Regions from separate parts of the Marinococcus salis genome, predicted to be linked through region 2. Evidence: a T-box and tRNA genes for the amino acid it is inferred to sense, from the RefSeq annotation. Region 2 holds a T-box; the other regions hold tRNA genes.
The links. A T-box is a leader RNA that pairs with one kind of tRNA and senses whether it is charged. The one in region 2 lies ahead of argS (arginine--tRNA ligase), so its partner is inferred to be a tRNA-Arg.

Region 1: it encodes a tRNA-Arg, which carries the amino acid that the T-box ahead of argS (arginine--tRNA ligase) is inferred to sense. The anticodon was not compared.
Region 3: it encodes a tRNA-Arg, which carries the amino acid that the T-box ahead of argS (arginine--tRNA ligase) is inferred to sense. The anticodon was not compared.
Region 4: it encodes a tRNA-Arg, which carries the amino acid that the T-box ahead of argS (arginine--tRNA ligase) is inferred to sense. The anticodon was not compared.

The regions. Positions count from the first base shown of each region.
Region 1 is NZ_JBQOJB010000020.1:25,723-30,048, forward strand. It holds gene ACTTK6_RS13815 (Cof-type HAD-IIB family hydrolase) at 1-658, shown strand, start outside; gene ACTTK6_RS13820 (glycerophosphodiester phosphodiesterase) at 800-1,612, opposite strand; gene ACTTK6_RS13825 (hypothetical protein) at 1,866-2,114, opposite strand; gene ACTTK6_RS13830 (hypothetical protein) at 2,300-2,467, opposite strand; tRNA gene ACTTK6_RS13835 (tRNA-Arg) at 2,695-2,769, opposite strand; gene ACTTK6_RS13840 (hypothetical protein) at 2,922-3,389, opposite strand; gene ACTTK6_RS13845 (Glu/Leu/Phe/Val family dehydrogenase) at 3,507-4,326, opposite strand, start outside.
Region 2 is NZ_JBQOJB010000016.1:25,057-29,382, forward strand. It holds gene ACTTK6_RS12535 (IclR family transcriptional regulator domain-containing protein) at 1-68, shown strand, start outside; gene ACTTK6_RS12540 (GrpB family protein) at 289-807, opposite strand; gene argS (arginine--tRNA ligase) at 901-2,589, opposite strand; T-box leader at 2,635-2,842, opposite strand; gene ACTTK6_RS12550 (MFS transporter) at 3,067-4,305, shown strand.
Region 3 is NZ_JBQOJB010000003.1:56,092-60,417, forward strand. It holds gene ACTTK6_RS03635 (YaaR family protein) at 1-250, opposite strand, end outside; gene ACTTK6_RS03640 (M20/M25/M40 family metallo-hydrolase) at 268-1,392, opposite strand; gene prli42 (stressosome-associated protein Prli42) at 1,495-1,575, shown strand; gene ACTTK6_RS03650 (aromatic acid exporter family protein) at 1,651-2,667, opposite strand; tRNA gene ACTTK6_RS03655 (tRNA-Arg) at 2,837-2,911, opposite strand; gene ACTTK6_RS03660 (hypothetical protein) at 2,985-3,347, opposite strand; gene ACTTK6_RS03665 (hypothetical protein) at 3,518-3,754, shown strand; gene ACTTK6_RS03670 (BrxA/BrxB family bacilliredoxin) at 3,825-4,253, opposite strand.
Region 4 is NZ_JBQOJB010000006.1:3,781-8,106, reverse strand. It holds gene ilvB (acetolactate synthase large subunit) at 1-892, opposite strand, end outside; T-box leader at 1,021-1,273, opposite strand; gene ilvE (branched-chain-amino-acid transaminase) at 1,311-2,216, opposite strand; tRNA gene ACTTK6_RS07195 (tRNA-Arg) at 2,554-2,630, opposite strand; gene ACTTK6_RS07190 (metallophosphoesterase) at 2,703-3,233, opposite strand; gene ACTTK6_RS07185 (XTP/dITP diphosphatase) at 3,274-3,870, opposite strand; gene rph (ribonuclease PH) at 3,871-4,326, opposite strand, start outside.

The DNA of each region.
Region 1 (4,326 bases), on a different contig from region 2:
CGCGATTTCCACTGGAAGAGCTCCCTATTTGTTCGATGACCTCCGGGAAGAACTCGATATTCATACGTTTATTTCATTCAACGGCCAGTTTGTAAAATACAAGGGAAATGCTATTTATCAAAATACGATCCCTACTACAACACTTCAGTCTCTGCAGGCCTTCGCTGCTGAGAAAGAACACCCGATTGTGTTTATGGGCAGCACTGCCATGAAAGCAAATATTGAATTCCACCATGACATTCATGACAGCATAACGACACTCGGCGTAGAACATCCCGAATTTGATGCTTCGTTTGCAGAGCAGAATAATATTTACCAGGCCCTTCTATTTGCCCGCGAAGATGAGGAAAACCGTTATGTAGATCAGATGCAGGATCTGCGATTTGTACGTTGGCATCCTTACTCTCTCGATGTTATTCCTCCAGGAGGATCCAAAGCAAACGGTATTAAAAACCTCATCGCTGAAGCCGGCATCGAGCTTGAGAACTGCTATGCTTTTGGGGATAATTATAACGATGTAGAAATGCTTCAGTACGTACCCAACAGTGTTGCTATGGGGAACGCCCCGGACGAGGTCAAAAGTTGTGCCCGCCATATTACAGCTGATGTAGGTGATGACGGGATTGCGCGTGGACTTGAAAAAGTAGGGCTGCTGTAGTGACCGTTTTAGCAGTACCGGATGCTCGGATTATCAAAAAAGAGCACTTAAAGAAGCCCCCTTTTTTGTAAAGGCAGGCTTCTTTTAATATGATTGTTATTCGGTCAATGAAATTATAGACACGCGCTGCGAAAGGAAGTTTCACTCTTTCGAGGCTCCCTTTTCTTCCAGCTGTTTGGGTTGTTCCGATGAGTTTGATTTCAATGGGCCGCCCTCTAGCTGTTCTGGTTCTGCGGGATATAAATACTGCTGCAGTGCCTTAGGCTTATTCGTAATGATCCCAGTAACGCCAGCCTCTATGGCTTTTTTCCATCCACTCTTTTTATCAATAGTGTACGGAACTACTTCCAGTTCCGCGTTGATAGCGTCGTCAATCCAAGCTTTGTCAATTGTACGGTAATGAGGATGAAGCTCAGTAGCCCCGACAATTTTCGCGTATTCACACGGTCGGTATAGATGCACCGCATAAAGAATTGCGATGTTTACCTCTTCCGATAACTCCCGGGCGTAGGCCATCGAGCGGTGGTTAAAGCTTGACACGGTAGCTGACTCAATCTTTTTGTAGTCATTCAGCAGGTTAATTACAGCTTCTTCAAGCCCTTTATGTGCAACATTGGAATTTTTCAGCTCAAGCACAAACTTCATCTCTTCCGTGCTTGTTTCCTGCAGCAGACGTTCCAGGCTGACGATTTTTTCTTTGCGGTATCGTTTGTTCATCCACGCCCCAGCGCTTAAGTCCTGCAGTTCTTTGTATGTATATTCATGAACACTCCCGGAAGCTCCAGTCGTTCGTTTCAAAAGCGTATCATGAATTAATACTGGAACCCCGTCTTTTGAAAGCTGCACGTCTGTTTCAATTGCGTCTGCCCCGTCTGTAACGGCCTGGCGGAAAGCCGACATTGTATTTTCCGGGCGGCGGTCTGAAGCCCCCCGATGAGCTATAATTGAAGTCAAAATATCTTCCCTCCCTGCAAATAACCGTACAAAACCCGCTCTATAAGAGCAGGTTCCGGCAGATGTCCCACTATCGGCTATAATCGTTATTCCATAAAGTTTGCTTTCCACAATTGCCCTGGCTCCCACTGCCTGGGCAAATCTTTTCTTTATTATATATTCACATTCCAGGGTTTGAAAAGCAACCGTTAAGGCACATTCAATTTCTTCCATAAAAACAAGCCTTGCTCTATTAAAGTTTTCTGCCTGCTTTTTAATATTTTTTCTGTTGCTTTTGGGACATAATATTTCTTTCAGTAACGCTCAAAAAATGTAATTCTCCCCTGTCGTTGAATAGAAAAAAAGGCGATGCAGCAGGCACATTTGCTTCTCTCGATAAATTGTTGCCTTCTTTGTGCATGTGAATCGTCTGTATGCTCGACTCTGTATCGTACCAATGATATCCGAACAGTCCGGCAATGCCCAGGCCAAGCACTGTAACAATCGCATAAAACTTCCCCATATTCCCCACTCCAATTGTGCTTCTTCAGTGAATAATATTATAGCTGCAACCCCTATTGCAGATTATTATCCTGGTTACTACCTTATATTATACAATTCCAGGATGATACATACTTCCATCACTTTCTTTCATTTATTAGTTTAGCACTACCAAATCTCACAAAAAAACTCCGCCTCGGCGAAGTTTCATAAAAGCATAGATGTATTTAACAACACAAGCGCAAGCAGCGAGCTTCCGTACAGTAGTGAACAATGCTGCCTATTTTCTTTCATCTCTGCATTTGTGTTCCACAGTTCGTAAAATAAATAAGTGAGCACAGCAAACAACATCAGGGATAAAATAATAATAATCATTTTAACTCCCTTCCCGCTTTTTGTCAGAATCTTTAATTTAATTTTAGTGCATCTGTCCGGTCTTTTCAAACCTTTTTCACTTTTGGACATACATTTTCCCAAAGGCAACTTTTATATTGGAAATTTCAAGGCACAATAAAATATGCATCCCCCGGCCCTCACTCAGCCAGTCGAAGAGTAAATATTAAAATCCCCCGTGCGCCGGCACGGGGGTACATTTTTACAAGTGGCGCCCTAGGCAGGATTCGAACCTGCGACCTACAGCTTAGGAGGCTGTTGCTCTTCCCCTGAGCTACTAGGGCAAATATACATTCATAAGGATACAGAAACCTCTGTCGCAAAGAGCAAAGACAAATGTAAGAATACGTGTAAAAGCGCTTATTGTCAAGGTTTCCTTTTTAAGTTATATGATAAAACAGACACCCAACTATGAAGCTGGGTGCCTGTTTTGCTATTAATTCGTTACTTTGTATTCGCGGAGCATATGAGCAAATACCTGCTCTATATGCTTTTTCTCCAGCTTCGTGCAGTCTTTTGGCTTTTTGCCGGCTTCGGCAATTACCCACTGGTTGCTGCGTGTATCAATCAGGTACAGCTTATCGTTTGGTAGAAATACCTGACTGAGTGCTTTCTTTTTCGGCTCATCCAGTGTTAAATCAACCATAACGTCAATATTACGGTCGAAGTGACCGCTGACGGAACCTTTTAATTCTGATTCCAGAAGTTCAATGGTGAAAGTTTCATCTCTGAACCGTTTTCTGTAGTCTTCTTTTTCCAATTCACCCTGGTCCACAATTTCCATTAAAACCTCGTCGAAATCGCCCCAGAGCTTATCAATACACTTGCTGATACGTTTCATTTTTTCTGCCGTAGTGTCTTCTGTGTCATTTTTATGAAAATCAAATTCTTTTGACCAATCCATCTAATCCCTCCTAGAACTCTTAGCATTTTCCTTCCCGTTTCCGGAAAAACTCACACTTAGCATTTTATCTCGTTCTATGCACTATGGCTATAGCTTCACGTATAATTCGTTAATTTTTTAAATCCAGCCACGATAACCCATTGCTTCCTGCAGGCGGCCTATAGCAAAGGTCATGGCGCCGTTTCTATTCGTTGTCTTGTGCTCGTAGGCGGATTTTTCCGTCTGTTCATACGCCTCAAGAATAAAGGCTTTCATTCGTTCATTAATTACATCTTCAGACCAATAGTAGTTCATGTGGTTCTGGACCGACTCCAGATACGATACGATGACTCCTCCGGCGTTCACTAAAATATCCGGATACACCTGCTGCCCCTGGTCCTTTAAAATATGATCTGCTTCCGGCGTTGTCGGTCCGTTTGCAAGTTCCATAATTTTCGGCGCTTTTACCCGCTCTGCGTTCTTTTCTGTAATAACGCCTTCCATGGCAGCTGGGATCAGAATGTCAGCCTCTGTGTAAAGAATGTCCATATTGTTTTCAAGCATATAGTTTTCTCCGTATTCCTGCAGCCCATTCCCTGCTTTTGCCTGTTGGGCTCTTGGAATATCAAGCCCATTTTCCTCGTAAAGAGCTGCTTTGGAATCGCTGACGCTAACAATTTTACAGCCCATATCATACAAAAGTCTCGCAGCAATCTGACCGGCGTTGCCAAATCCCTGCACGGCTACGCGTACATCTTCAGCACGCTTGTTTTCTTTTTCAAGCATTTTTTCAATAATATACACAGCGCCGCGGGCAGTCGCTGATTCTCTTGCTTTTGAACCACCGACGAGAGGCGGCTTCCCAGTGATAACGCCGGGCTCATGTCCTCCGGCCATACGGGAATACGTGTCCATCATTACGCTCATGATCTTAGGATCTGTATACACATCCGGAGCC
Region 2 (4,326 bases):
AATATTTGCCATTACTAATAAAGACTTCTAAATCTATTAGTAAAAAGATTGACTTTGAAATTATTTAATTAAGAGTTGTATAAAAGGCTTAATTTTAAGCTAAGCTAAAACAAACCTCAACGTTAGATTGAGGTTTTTATTGACTTAAGTTAATATATTTTAAGATTTATAGGTTGCATATTGCATAATCTTCAAAACATTTTCTCAAATTCTCTAAATAATTATTTTACAAAACGACCCTCTTTAACAAAGGCGACAAGCATTATTACCGTAAAGTATGGGATGTTTCTATGGTGATCGACGGCGTTGGGCCTGGTTGATGGTCCGCTGAATGAACGGAGCTTTGGCTGCCGTATAACGTTTTCGGTCCTGCGGATACAAACGAGCTAACATCTGTTTTAATTGCTCATAGTACTGGCGTTTGGCGGAAGACCTACGCAGCTCCTCTCGAAACAGCCACTGATTGTTCCACGCTTCACTCTGGTACACATAGATGTGCAGATGGTGCGTGCCGCCTCCCCGTTGCCCTTTGCGGAAAAATCGCCGCTCGGGCATATCGGAGTGATGGACCTCTTCGTACCCTATGACCTCCAGTTGCCCTTTCCACTCGTCGACCTGGTCCAGCCTCTCGACCCCGAGCATCATATCCACCACGGGCTTTGCTGGTAAACCTGGAACAGCAGTACTGCCAATATGTTCTATCGGGAGCTGAACATCTCCGAGAGCGAAACAGATATTTTCGGCTTCCGCAGCGTATTCCTCCTTCCAGGCTGCATTGGAATTCTGAAGATAGACCTTTTGGTTCATAGCGTTAGCCTCCTTAAGAATCTTCCTCCGTAAGAAAGTGATCGAATGTGGTTTTCCAATCCTCGTGCATAGCGCCTTTCCTACTTGGAGTCATCACATTTCTTTAGGTGCCTGAATGCCAAGCATCCGTAACCCTTCTTCCAGCACGATCGCCGTGGCCTGCACCAGAGCCAGCCGCGAAGGTTGTTCCGCATCTTCTCCCCGAATACGGACCTGGCTGTAATACTTGTTAAAGCTCTGGCTTAAATGAATTAAATACTTGGCAATGACCGAAGGCTCCCTCTGATGATAGCTTCTTTCAATAACCGACGGAAAAGCTGCCAGCGTTTTAACGACATTCCAGCTCGGAGCATCCGTTAACCCCTCCTCCACCGACGACGGATGATAACCGGCCTTCCTTAAAATCGAACAGGCTCTTGCATGCGTATACTGTACATACGGTCCTGTCGTCCCTTCAAACCGCAGCATATCCTCCAGCTGAAATTCGATATCATGTTGCCGTTCGTGCTTTAAATCATGAAAAATAATCGCCCCGACACCGACCATTCGCGCGGTTTCTTTCTTGTGCGCGAGCACCGGATTTTTGTCCTCAATGTTTCGCTGGGCCAGCTCAATGGCTTCCTGAATCACTTCTTCCAGTAAAATCACTTTTCCTTTTCTCGTCGACATTTTCTTCCCGTTTTGCTGGATAAAGCCAAACGGGATGTGGACCATCCCCTTGGCCCAAACGTATCCCATCTTTTCCAGAACCAAAAACAGCTGTTGAAAATGCAGCCGTTGCTCGTCCCCGACAACATAGTAGGACTGATCAAATTGGTAATACTGATGCCGATAAATAGCAGCGGCCAGATCCCGCGTGGCATACAGAGTCGCTCCATCCGATTTCCGGATCAGGCATGGTGGCAGCTGACGATCACTCAAATTCACGATTTCCGCTCCCTCGGACGCTTCCAGTAGCCCCTTTTCTTGAATCAGTTGGGCAGCATTCTCCATTTTGTCGTTGTAAAAGGCTTCGCCCTGATACGTATCAAACGTTATACCCAGCAGATCGTAAATCTTTGAAAATTCCTGCAGAGATTCGCACCGGAACCACCGCCAGAGACGGTCCGCTTCTTCATCCCCCTGCTCCAGCTTTCGGAACCACTGACGGGCTTCTTCTTCCAAATACGGCTCAGCCTCCGCTTTTTTATGAAACAGCACATACAAGTCCAACAGCTCTTTAATCGTATTCCGCTGTACCTGCTCCTCCGAACCCCAGCGCGTATAGGCCGCCATTAATTTCCCGAACTGGGTGCCCCAGTCACCTACATGGTTAATTTTAACCGGGGTATATCCACACTTTTCTACAATGTTCGCCATGGCATTACCGATTACCGTCGACCGTAAATGCCCCATGGAAAACGGCTTTGCAATATTGGGTGACGAAAAATCCAGCGTAATCGTCTTTCCCACGCCCCATGTATGTGTTCCGTAACCCTTTCTTTCTTGTTGAATGCGCTGAAGAAGCTGTTTGCTGACGGCTGCTTTGTCTAAAAACCCATTCACATACGGTCCATCGGCCACCACTTTTTCAAACAACGGGCTATGGATGCTGTCAGCGAGCCATCCAGCGATCTCATTCGGGCTGGATCGGAAATGCCTGGCCAGCACAAAACAAGGAAACGCCAGATCTCCCTGTCCGTCATGCTTTGGGTGTTCAATTAACGCCTGCACCTCCTCCATCTCCAGTACATGATGAACGTGGGGCACAATGGCTTCGGCATACTGTTTTTCATATTCCATCATCTTCTTTTCCTCCTAAATAAGGCATAAAAAATCCCGCCTCTGATTAGAGACGAGATATCACCCGCGGTACCACTCCGTTTGTTCCGAAGAACCTTCTTGCCCATTGATAACGAAATGACCCGACGGTTCCTACTTGCTTTCAGACCGTTCCTCCGAAGTGCGCTTCATCATGCACCGTCTCTCAGGCTTCCACCGTCCCTGAGTCGCTGCAGACAGGCCGCATCACTACTCTCTTCTTCCCCGGATATGATTTATTAATGATCGAGTATATACGTGAAGGATGGAAAAATCAACCTTAAAATCATAAATGTGGTTTTCGAGGCTGTCATTTTTCCATAAATTGTGATATTTTAACAGAAGTTAAATCAACCTTAATGCAACATTTTATCCAATAAAGCACTTTGACGAAAGGACGAAAGCCCATGTAGGCAGCTCATCTTTTTCCCATATAAAAACTAAATACTAGTGGGTGATATGATGGGCCGTAAGCGTTCGTTCTTTTTGTTGTTGAGTAATCAGTCTATCGCCAGTGCCTGCGATATTTTTTATCTTGTAAGTATTATCAGTATCGTTTACGAACGCACTTCTTCCGTGTTTCTCGTTTCTCTTATTCCTTTTATCAATACTTTTTCCCGGTTTTTTGGCGGGCTGTTCGCTCCCTGGATACTGGAAAAAGGGAGCCTGAAACCGATTTTAGCTTCAGCCTCAACAGGCAAAGGACTGCTGTTGGTGATCCTGCCTGTGCTTCTCCTGCGAGGTATCAGGTCTTCATTTTTAATCTGGGCGTTGACGGTTGTAGGCCTGATTGCCGTACTGGACAGCTGGATTATGCCAGCCCGGAACGCTTCTCTCCCGAGAATCGTCCCCCGGCATTCGCTGGTTCGGGCAAACAGCCTGATGGCCATGTCGGATCAAACAATTCAATTAGCCGGATGGCCTGTTGGCGCTCTGTTCATCGTACTGTTTCCGCCAGGTGCAGTGCTTATAGGCACCTCCCTTGCCTTTATGGTGATTTCTTTTCTGCTTCTCGGCGTTCGTATTGAGAGAAGTGTTGCTTCTTTTCAAACCTCTTCGGGCCCATCGATGGCAGCAGTCCTTCAAGCAGGGTGGAAGTATGTTTGGAAGCATCGTCCGCTGCGCACCATGTTTATTGTCGACGGCATTACCTCTTTAACAGGAGCCATCTGGATTGCTGCGTTATTGTATGTGTATGTTACCGAGGTGCTGCAGGAAAATGAGTCGTGGTGGGGGTACATCAATGCTTCTTTTTTTGCCGGCCTGATGATTGGAGGCATGCTCTGCTTCCGGTTTGAAAAGGCACTTCAGATAAAAGCCCGGTATTTTTTAATCGGCAGCTCCTTTTGTGTTGCGGTTTTCACCTTTTGGTTCGCGTTTCCGGCTTCCAGCGTTTTTGCCCTGCTCATTTCCCTTTTGATCGGTATTCCGACGCAGGTTCAGGAGGTTACACAGATTTCTCTGATTCAAACCCATACGGAGGAAAAACAGCTGGCAAGGGTGTTTTCCGCCAGAGACGTAATTTTAACCAGCTTTTTTGGTTTTTCTTCGCTGCTGGTTGGCGGAATCGCGGAAGTAGTGGGAGTCCGCAGCGTTTTTATTATGGCTTCGCTCCTTTTGACTATCAGCGGCCTGATATATGTACGGCAACGGAGACTATTATCGGTATCTGCCGAAGAGGAAGAACTCTCTACTTAAAAATAAACAGCGGCGCTTTCT
Region 3 (4,326 bases), on a different contig from region 2:
CGTGGTCCTTCAGCTCCGTGAGGATTTCGCGCACAAGACGCTTATATTCTTTTAATTCCGGAATAGTCTGGTGCTCCATCAGGCGGCGCCCCTGCTGATCGAGCTGTTCGAGCATGATTCCCATTTGCCGGCTGAATGTTTTAGCCTGCTCGGTCTGCATCATTTCTGAAAATGGATTTTTTTCGGCTTTTCTTTCCTTTACGTTAGGCAGTGGTGCCTTTACATTCCCCTGAAGACGCTGAATATCCAATCGTCCGCCTTCCCCCTTTATTCTTCTTCTGCCGGCTCCGTTACGATAGCCGCCATAAATGCTGGTACTTTTACAAATTCTCTAATAAGCAGGCGTTCTTCAGTAGTGTGTATATTTTCATAACCAACACCCAAATTGATCGTAGGAATACCGTAACTTGAAATTACGTTTGCATCACTCCCGCCACCGCTTCTTACGGTTCGAGGCTCCACATCAAGCCGGTGGGCAGCCTGGACGGCCCGCTGCACCACGTCGTCGGATTCTGCCAGCACATAGCCTTCATACATTGGCTGTATATCCACAGAAGCCTGTGCGCCCATTTCTTCGGCTGCTTCTTCGAAAGCCTCCCGCATCGCAGCTACCTGCCGGCTCAACTTATCTGGTTTAAAAGAGCGCGCTTCTGCAGAAATTACAACTTCATCGCACACGACGTTGGTCTGGGTGCCCCCGGCAAAGCTTCCAATATTAGCTGTGGTTTCTTCATCAATTCGTCCGAGCGGCATTTTGGTTATTGCTTTAGAAGCGACACTGATGGCCGATATGCCTTTTTCAGGCTCCACTCCCGCATGCGCCTTTTTTCCGTAAATAGCAGCATGCATTTTCGTCTGGTACGGTGCAGCAGTGACAAGAGTACCTACAGGCCCGTCGCTGTCGAGCGCATAGCCCATATCAGCATGCACGAGACCCGTATCAAGATGTTTTGCTCCCACCAGTCCGGATTCCTCCCCGACTGTAATAATAAATTGAATATCGCCGTAGGAGGCCTCTTCTTCCTGAAGAACTTTTACCATTTCCAGCATGGAAGCAATTCCTGCCTTATCATCTGCACCGAGAATGGTCTCTCCCATCGATACAATATAATCGTCCTGCACCTCGGGCTCAATGCCTTTCCCCGGTTCGACCGTATCCATGTGGGCGGTGAAATAAATCACCGGCTTTATGCTGTCCGTGCCTTTCAGCGTACAGACCAGGTTTCCTGCTCCATGACCGGTGAGGGATTTTGCATTATCTTCTTTCGTTTCAAGCCCCAGCTCCTGAAATTTCCGTTTAATGACATCGGCTATTTTGGCTTCGTGTTTCGTTTCCGAGTCAATTTGTACCAGTTCGATAAATTCCTGTATTAAACGTTCTTGATTTGCCATCACTATTATAACTCCTTTGCGGATTGCTTAGGTTTATTATATATTTTTTCGCCTGCTGTGTTATAATTTGAGCATTAGTTTCCATTGAAAGCGGGGGTTAGAATGCAGAAAGTCATTATTTACATTATGATCTTTGCGCTTGTCGGCAGCAGCCTGTTAATGGGCGGAGCAGTAATGTTTTAAATCAATACCTCTGCTCTGCTTGTATGTATAGGAGGAAGCAGAACTTCCGGGCGCCCATGCCCGGGGTTCTGCTTTTTATTTATTCCTTCGTGCCTTCTGCCTGTTTAATCGCTTGCCCGATATGGTGTGCGTCCGCTTCGGGTCGGGTTTAAACATTTTTTTAATGAGCAGGTATTCTTCAATTTCATACAAAATGTAAAATAAAGAAGATCGTATTTCGAATTCATGCCTCGTCTTTGGCAGCTCCATCTGCTGGATTTCAAGCTTCATCTCGTCAAGACGATATAAGAAATAGCCGGCAGTATTGCCCGGAGAGACGGCGTCGCTTAACTCATCCATATAATCAGCCATTTTATGCCCCTGGGGCACAGACTGGTCAATGGAAGAAATAAACGGCAAAATACTTTCGAGTACCGAAAACTGCTTTTCTCTCATGCGGAAGTAGTGGTAGAAGTAGTCATCATCCCGGAGAAAATGATTGTCTATGTCCCGCAGAGCTTTTCCTTTAGCTTCATCAATAATTTTAGCTGCTTCCGAAAATTCCCCGCCGTCCCAGATGTTATCTCCAAAGCGAAGGTAGTTTGCGTATTCCTCCCAGATTTTGCGGAAAGCGTCTTCGAGGCTTAACTGGTCCTGGGCCAGGCTTTTTTCACTGCTCGGCATGTACAGGTTCATGATTAAAGCTACCCCGATACCGATAAAAATAATTGCCAGCTCGTTCATCCATATGCCTGCGCTCACCTGTCCCTCTGTATAAAGGTGCAGAACTATCACGCTGCTTGTAACGATTCCCCGGGCGGCATTAGCCGCTACGCTGAGTGGAATGCTGATCAGAAACAGCATCGCAACAGCCACTGGATTGTAGCCGATTAGTTCAAAAAATACACTCGCTACTCCCAGGCCGATCACGCAGGAGACGAGTCGTTCAATACTGACTGTCAGAGAGCCTCTTTTGGTCGTGGTAATACAAAGAATGGTAATGACGCCTGCCGATATGTAGTAATCGAGCTGCAGCAGCTGGGCAATGTATACGGATATAGCAGTACCTACTGCTGTCTTCAGCGTCCGATAGCCAATTCGGAATCTCCCCATCTAAAAAACCTCTCTGTTTGTTCATTCGTATCTGTATTATATCGTAAACCCGGGCGCAGGGAAACTGACTAAGATGTTTCAGCCCTGGTCCTCTTGCACGCGCCCATTACATTCCAAACAGCATATAAAAAAGCAAAGGAATAGCTCCTTTGCTCACACATTTATTCATTGGTGCGCCTACCAGGACTCGAACCTGGAATGCGAGAACCGGAATCTCGAGTGATATCCCTTTCACCATAGGCGCTTTTGTCATATGTTTTAACAAGACAATGAATACTATACCAATGAACGAATAGTAAAGTCAACCCATTTTTAAATTATGTTTCTTCGGAAGAACCCTCCAGCATTTTTTCAAACTGGCCGTTGATATCTTCTTCACTGTAGCCTGCTTCCTGCAGCCGTTTAGTGAAATGCTGGGAATACACTTTGGAACGTTCATGCATCTTGCCGAACTTTTTTGCCTCCTGCTTTTTTTTCGTACGTTTCTGGCGGTCTTCGGCGTTGGACATGAGGCTTTCCGTAATAAATAAAGCTTTCCATACCTGCTCCTCTTCGTAGCCGGAGGCGTTTGTATCAAGCTCATCGATGACATTCTGGTAGTAATCGCGAAACTCATCATACGAAATTTCCTCGTCCATATTTAAGTATTCCTGAATTTTTTCATAATACGTTTGAATCATTTGTCTCCGCCCTTTTCATTTATGTAGTCCGAAACAGTATACCATGAATCTAAACCTGAGCGTCAAGACGCCCCTGCTGTCTTTTCTTATTTTTGCAAATGACGTTTAAAGCAAAAGCGATGAAGGGAAGAACCCTTTATAGATCTTACACGAAGAAAGAGGGATAACAAATGGCAGAAGTAACATTCAAAGCTAACATAGGCGAACCTCAGACAACAATTGCCTCCAACGGTAAAACCTTATGGTACAGCGTAACTAAAGAAGAAGGCCCGTCCACCAAAAGCAATGACTTTCGGGTTGGCTTTGAGACCTCTCAGGAATTCGAGCCCAAAACAAGCGAAATCGTGTTTCCGGATGTCGATACTACTGTAGAGCAGGACGGCAATATTTATCATTTAGAAAAGTAAGTGCCATAGGCTCCTCGGCCAGAGAGGAGCTCTTTTTTTGCAAAAAAAAAAGCGCCCCGGAGGGCACTTATTATTTTGCGCAGTATTGATCGAAAGCTTCTTCGAGTTTTTGAACAACCTGAATCGGTTCATGGCCTTCGATTTCATGACGTTCCACCATACGAACGAGTTCGCCGTCTTTTAGGAGCCCAAATGACGGAGATGACGGTGGAAACCCTGTGAAATAAGAACGGGCCTGTTCTGTTGCTTCTTTGTCCTGACCTGCAAATACGGTAACAAGCCGGTCGGGCTTCGTATCATAATTCGTCATGTAAGCTGCTGCCGGACGGGCAATGCCTCCAGCACAGCCGCATACAGAGTTTACCATGACGAGCGTTGTGCCTTCTTTATTCAACACCTCATCGACTTCTTCAGGCGTACGGAGAGACTGGTAACCAGCTTCTTCGATTTCGTCTCGGGAAGCTTGTACTATATCATTGACGTAAAAATCAAAATTCATTAAAATCCTTCCTTTCCTTCACCGAATACCTATATTGTAGCGGATAGGGAGAGAAAATCACAAGTGAGAAGCT
Region 4 (4,326 bases), on a different contig from region 2:
CGTCAAAGCGGGCGCCAATATTGATAAGCAGGTCAGCTTCGTGGAGGGCCATATTGGCTGCATACGTTCCGTGCATTCCGGCCATGCCAAGCGCCAGTTCATGAGTACCTGGAAATCCGCCAAGTCCAAGAAGCGTTGAAGCAACCGGAATCTGCTGCTGTTCAACGAATTCAAGCAGTTCCGGGGAAGCACCGGCATGCAGAATGCCCGCTCCGGAGAGAATTACCGGACGCTTGGCTTTCGTTACTGCCTCGGCAAGCTTGCGGATCTGAAGTTTGTTTGGTGTGTACGTTGGCTGGTAGCCAGGGAGGTTCGGCTCATCATCGTAATGAAACATTCCAGAGGCAATGGATACGTCTTTAGGAAGGTCAATTACGACCGGTCCCGGACGCCCTGTGGTAGCAATATGGAATGCTTCCCTGATAATTCTCGGCAGGTCTTCTACCGTTCGTGCCTGAAAATTATGCTTCGTGATCGGCATCGTAATACCCAGGATATCTGCTTCCTGAAAAGCGTCCGTACCAATCACGGAGGTAGCTACCTGACCGGTCACAACCACAAGAGGGAGAGAGTCAATCATAGCGTCAGCAATGCCGGTGACCACGTTTGTAGCTCCTGGTCCTGACGTTACGACACACACACCGGGCTTCCCTGAAACTCTTGCATATCCCTCTGCTGCATGAATGGCCCCCTGCTCATGCCGCGAAAGGATATGACGGATACCGGTACGGTAGATTTCGTCGTAAGTGGGAAGAATAGCCCCGCCGGGATAGCCGAAAATAGTGTCTACATTTTCCCTGGCCAAAGCCTGGATCAGCATGCTTGAGCCACTCATTTCCTGGTTTTCGTCTTTCAGTTCGCGCCCTTTTACTTCTCTCACTCTTGTATTCATACTCGCTCCTCCTTTTATACTCAAATCTTTTCTTTCTCACTGCCTGCCTCTATATACGTCCTCCGAGAAGGGAACTACTGGATAATAAAAAACGCCCTTTCACCTCCAATAGACAGCTGCTGCTGCTCTAAAGGGGCGAAAAGACGTCTGCTTTTCACGGTACCACCCTTTTTTACAATAAGCTCGCACTTATTGCCTTAAGAACCGCTTTTCCGGTTCGGTTTGCCATAACGGAGGCCCACTCGGCATCCGGCTTTCCCTACTCAGGTTCAGGAAAGCTCTCAAGGGGGAGTTCAATACGATTTCCTGCTGCTCTTTCAGCCACGGCAGCTCTCTGTGAAGGAAAATACATTATTTACTGGTCCCTGTCGTCGATTTCTCAATACTATTTAATTATATTGTACATCTATTCAGTCAATTAGCCAATCTCTATGCGGGAATTGTCTGAATAAACTTTTACTCCGTCCTCTACTACTTTCTGTCTGAAAGCGCGCAGAAGACGGTTTGTTTCTTCTCCCGGCTCCCCGTCCCCAATTATTCTTCCGTCTACCTTCACAACGGCAATGACTTCTGCAGCTGTGCCGGTCAGAAAGACCTCCTCGGCGGTATAGACGTCGTGTCTTGTAAAGGCCTCTTCGCGCACGTCGTATCCCATGTCTGCAGCCATTTCCAGAATCGCCTGCCGGGTGATTCCCTCTAAAGCTCCAATGTATCCCGGCGGCGTCATCAGCGCTCCATTTCTAATAATAAAGATATTATCTGCGGACCCTTCCGCGACATACCCCTGATCGTTCAGCATCAATGCCTCACTGACGCCGGCCAGGCTTGCTTCCATTTTCACCAGTATATTATTCAGATAATTTAATGATTTCACCTTAGGACTTAACACATCCGGCCGGTTCCGCCGGGTCGCCACTGTCACAATTTCAAGGCCGTGCTCATAAAATTCTTTTGGATAGATTGCAAGCTCCTCTGCGATAACTATGATAGAAGGATTTGCACACGATGCAGGATCCAGGCCAAGGTTTCCTACGCCTCTTGAAACGACAAGCCGGATATAAGCATCTTCAAGTTTATTTTTCTGCAGTGTCTGCCTGATGATTTCCGTCATCTCTTCTTTAGATTGAGGTATATCAAGCATGATCGATTTCGCAGAGTGGTATAAACGCAAAAGGTGTTCATCCAGCTTGTAAATATTGCCATTGTATACGCGAATGCCTTCGAAAACGCCATCGCCGTATAAAAAACCATGATCATATACGGAGATTTTGGCATCTTCCTTTTTGACGAATTCTCCGTCCAAAAATATCCATTGTTCCGACACTGATATCACCTCTGCGTCCCTTCAATCTATCGTCTGCCTTTCTAATTTAACAGGGTAATGTGTACACCCTCAAAAGGCAAATGTTCTTTCTCTGACTACATTTTTAACGTTTGACGTATATATTACGCCCAATCTAGTTTGTGGTCAACCATTTTAAATAAACTTTTTAGATAATTTGTACTTCTGCATCAGATATAAGTTCCAGTGTCCACTATGCTGAAATATAATCTTCCATATTTTCCGCTTTTCTCTTTTCCAACAGCGGTTTGAAAGTAAAATAAAAGGGACAGAAAAGGAGGCCCCTTTTCTGTCCCTTGAACATATCGATAATTAAAAATGGCGTCCCAGGCAGGACTCGAACCTGCGGCCTACAGCTTAGAAGGCTGTTGCTCTATCCAGCTGAGCTACTGGGACATCTGTTTTTTGCGACATTCATTATGTTAAAATATTTTTCCTTAAAAGTCAATAAAGGTTTCCAGAGGGATTTTATTCACCCTCTGGAAACGGAAAGCTTTTTGAAAGATCAAGAAGCTCATTGCCTGAGTCTCTCTCGTAAAAATGGACGTTAATCGACTGGCCCTGATTGGAGACATTTACGATAGCATACGTCTGTTCGGGCCGTTCCTGCGGAAGCAGCAGGCTTCCGGGATTCACAAAAATTGTTCCGTCTTCTTCGAACGCCCCAGCTACGTGAGTATGGCCGGAGCATACCAGGTCAGCGTTGATTTGCTCAGCTTTAGAAAAGAGCGAAGCATACGATGTTTTCACCTGGTATAAATGTCCGTGAGTAAGATACGTTTTAATGTGCCCCACATCTACCGTTAATTCATCAGGGAAATTTCCCGGACTGTCGACATTGCCCTGTACGATGTGCACATTATTTAACAGTTTGTCATCCGGCGAGGCTTCCGAATCCCCGCAGTGCAGCACAGCACTTACTCCTTCCTGATGACGGTCGAGTACCTGCTTTAATACTTCTTCGCTTCCATGATTGTCGCTTACCACTAAAATGTCCATTGATTCTGCCTCCAACTCTTTATGATTCATAAAATTATTTTCAGCTGTCCAGCAGCAGCTTCCGGCCCTGAGCCCAAAGCTTTTCAAGCGCCCTGCCCCGATGACTGATACGGTGCTTTTCTTCTGCATTCAACTCTGCCATCGTCTTTTTGTAGTCTGGCAAATAGAACACAGGATCATAACCAAAACCGTTAGTTCCAGCCCGCGCCTCTGCTATTTCCCCTTCACACGTTCCCGTAAATGTATGCACACTTCCGTCTGGCAGTGCCACGGCCAGCACACAAACAAAACGGGCGCTGCGTCTATCACGAGGAATATGCTTTAATTCCTGTAAAACTTTTTCCATGTTCGCTTCGTCATCTTTGTTTTCTCCTGCATACCGGGCAGAGTACACGCCCGGACGGCCGTCTAAAGCATCAATCTCCAGACCTGAATCGTCTGCAATCACTGTACAGTTGAGATGGTCTCTCACAGCTTCTGCTTTAATAATGGCATTTTCTTCAAAGGTAACGCCTGTTTCAGGGATATCGTCAATCTTTTTCTCCAGTAAAGATTCCACTTTATACTGACTGCCAAACATGTGTTCAAACTCTTTTACTTTGCCAGCGTTTTTTGTAGCTATTACGATCGTTTTCAATTACACCATCCTTCCGCTGCCATCATCTGAAAACTTTTCTTCGATAGAAGCCGCTGCGGGCCCAATAACCTGCTTTTGAAGCTGAATGATCTCATATACTCCTGTCTCTGCAGTATCGAGCATATCATTAAGCTGTCCTCTTGTATACGAGGCTTCTTCCCCTGTACCCTGTACTTCTACGTATTCCCCGTTTCCAGTCATCACTACGTTCATATCTACATTTGCCTGTGAATCTTCTGCATAAGCAAGGTCGAGGATGGTCTTCTGTTCAGCGTTAAGCCCTACAGATACAGCCGCTAAATAATCCGTTATGGGAAAGCCTTTGAATTTCCCCTGCTCGTGGTAGGACTGCACAGCCATAGCAAGTGCAATAAAGGCTCCTGTTACCGAAGCGGTACGAGTCCCTCCGTCGGCCTGAATGACATCGCAGTCAATCCATACGGTGCGTTCACCGAG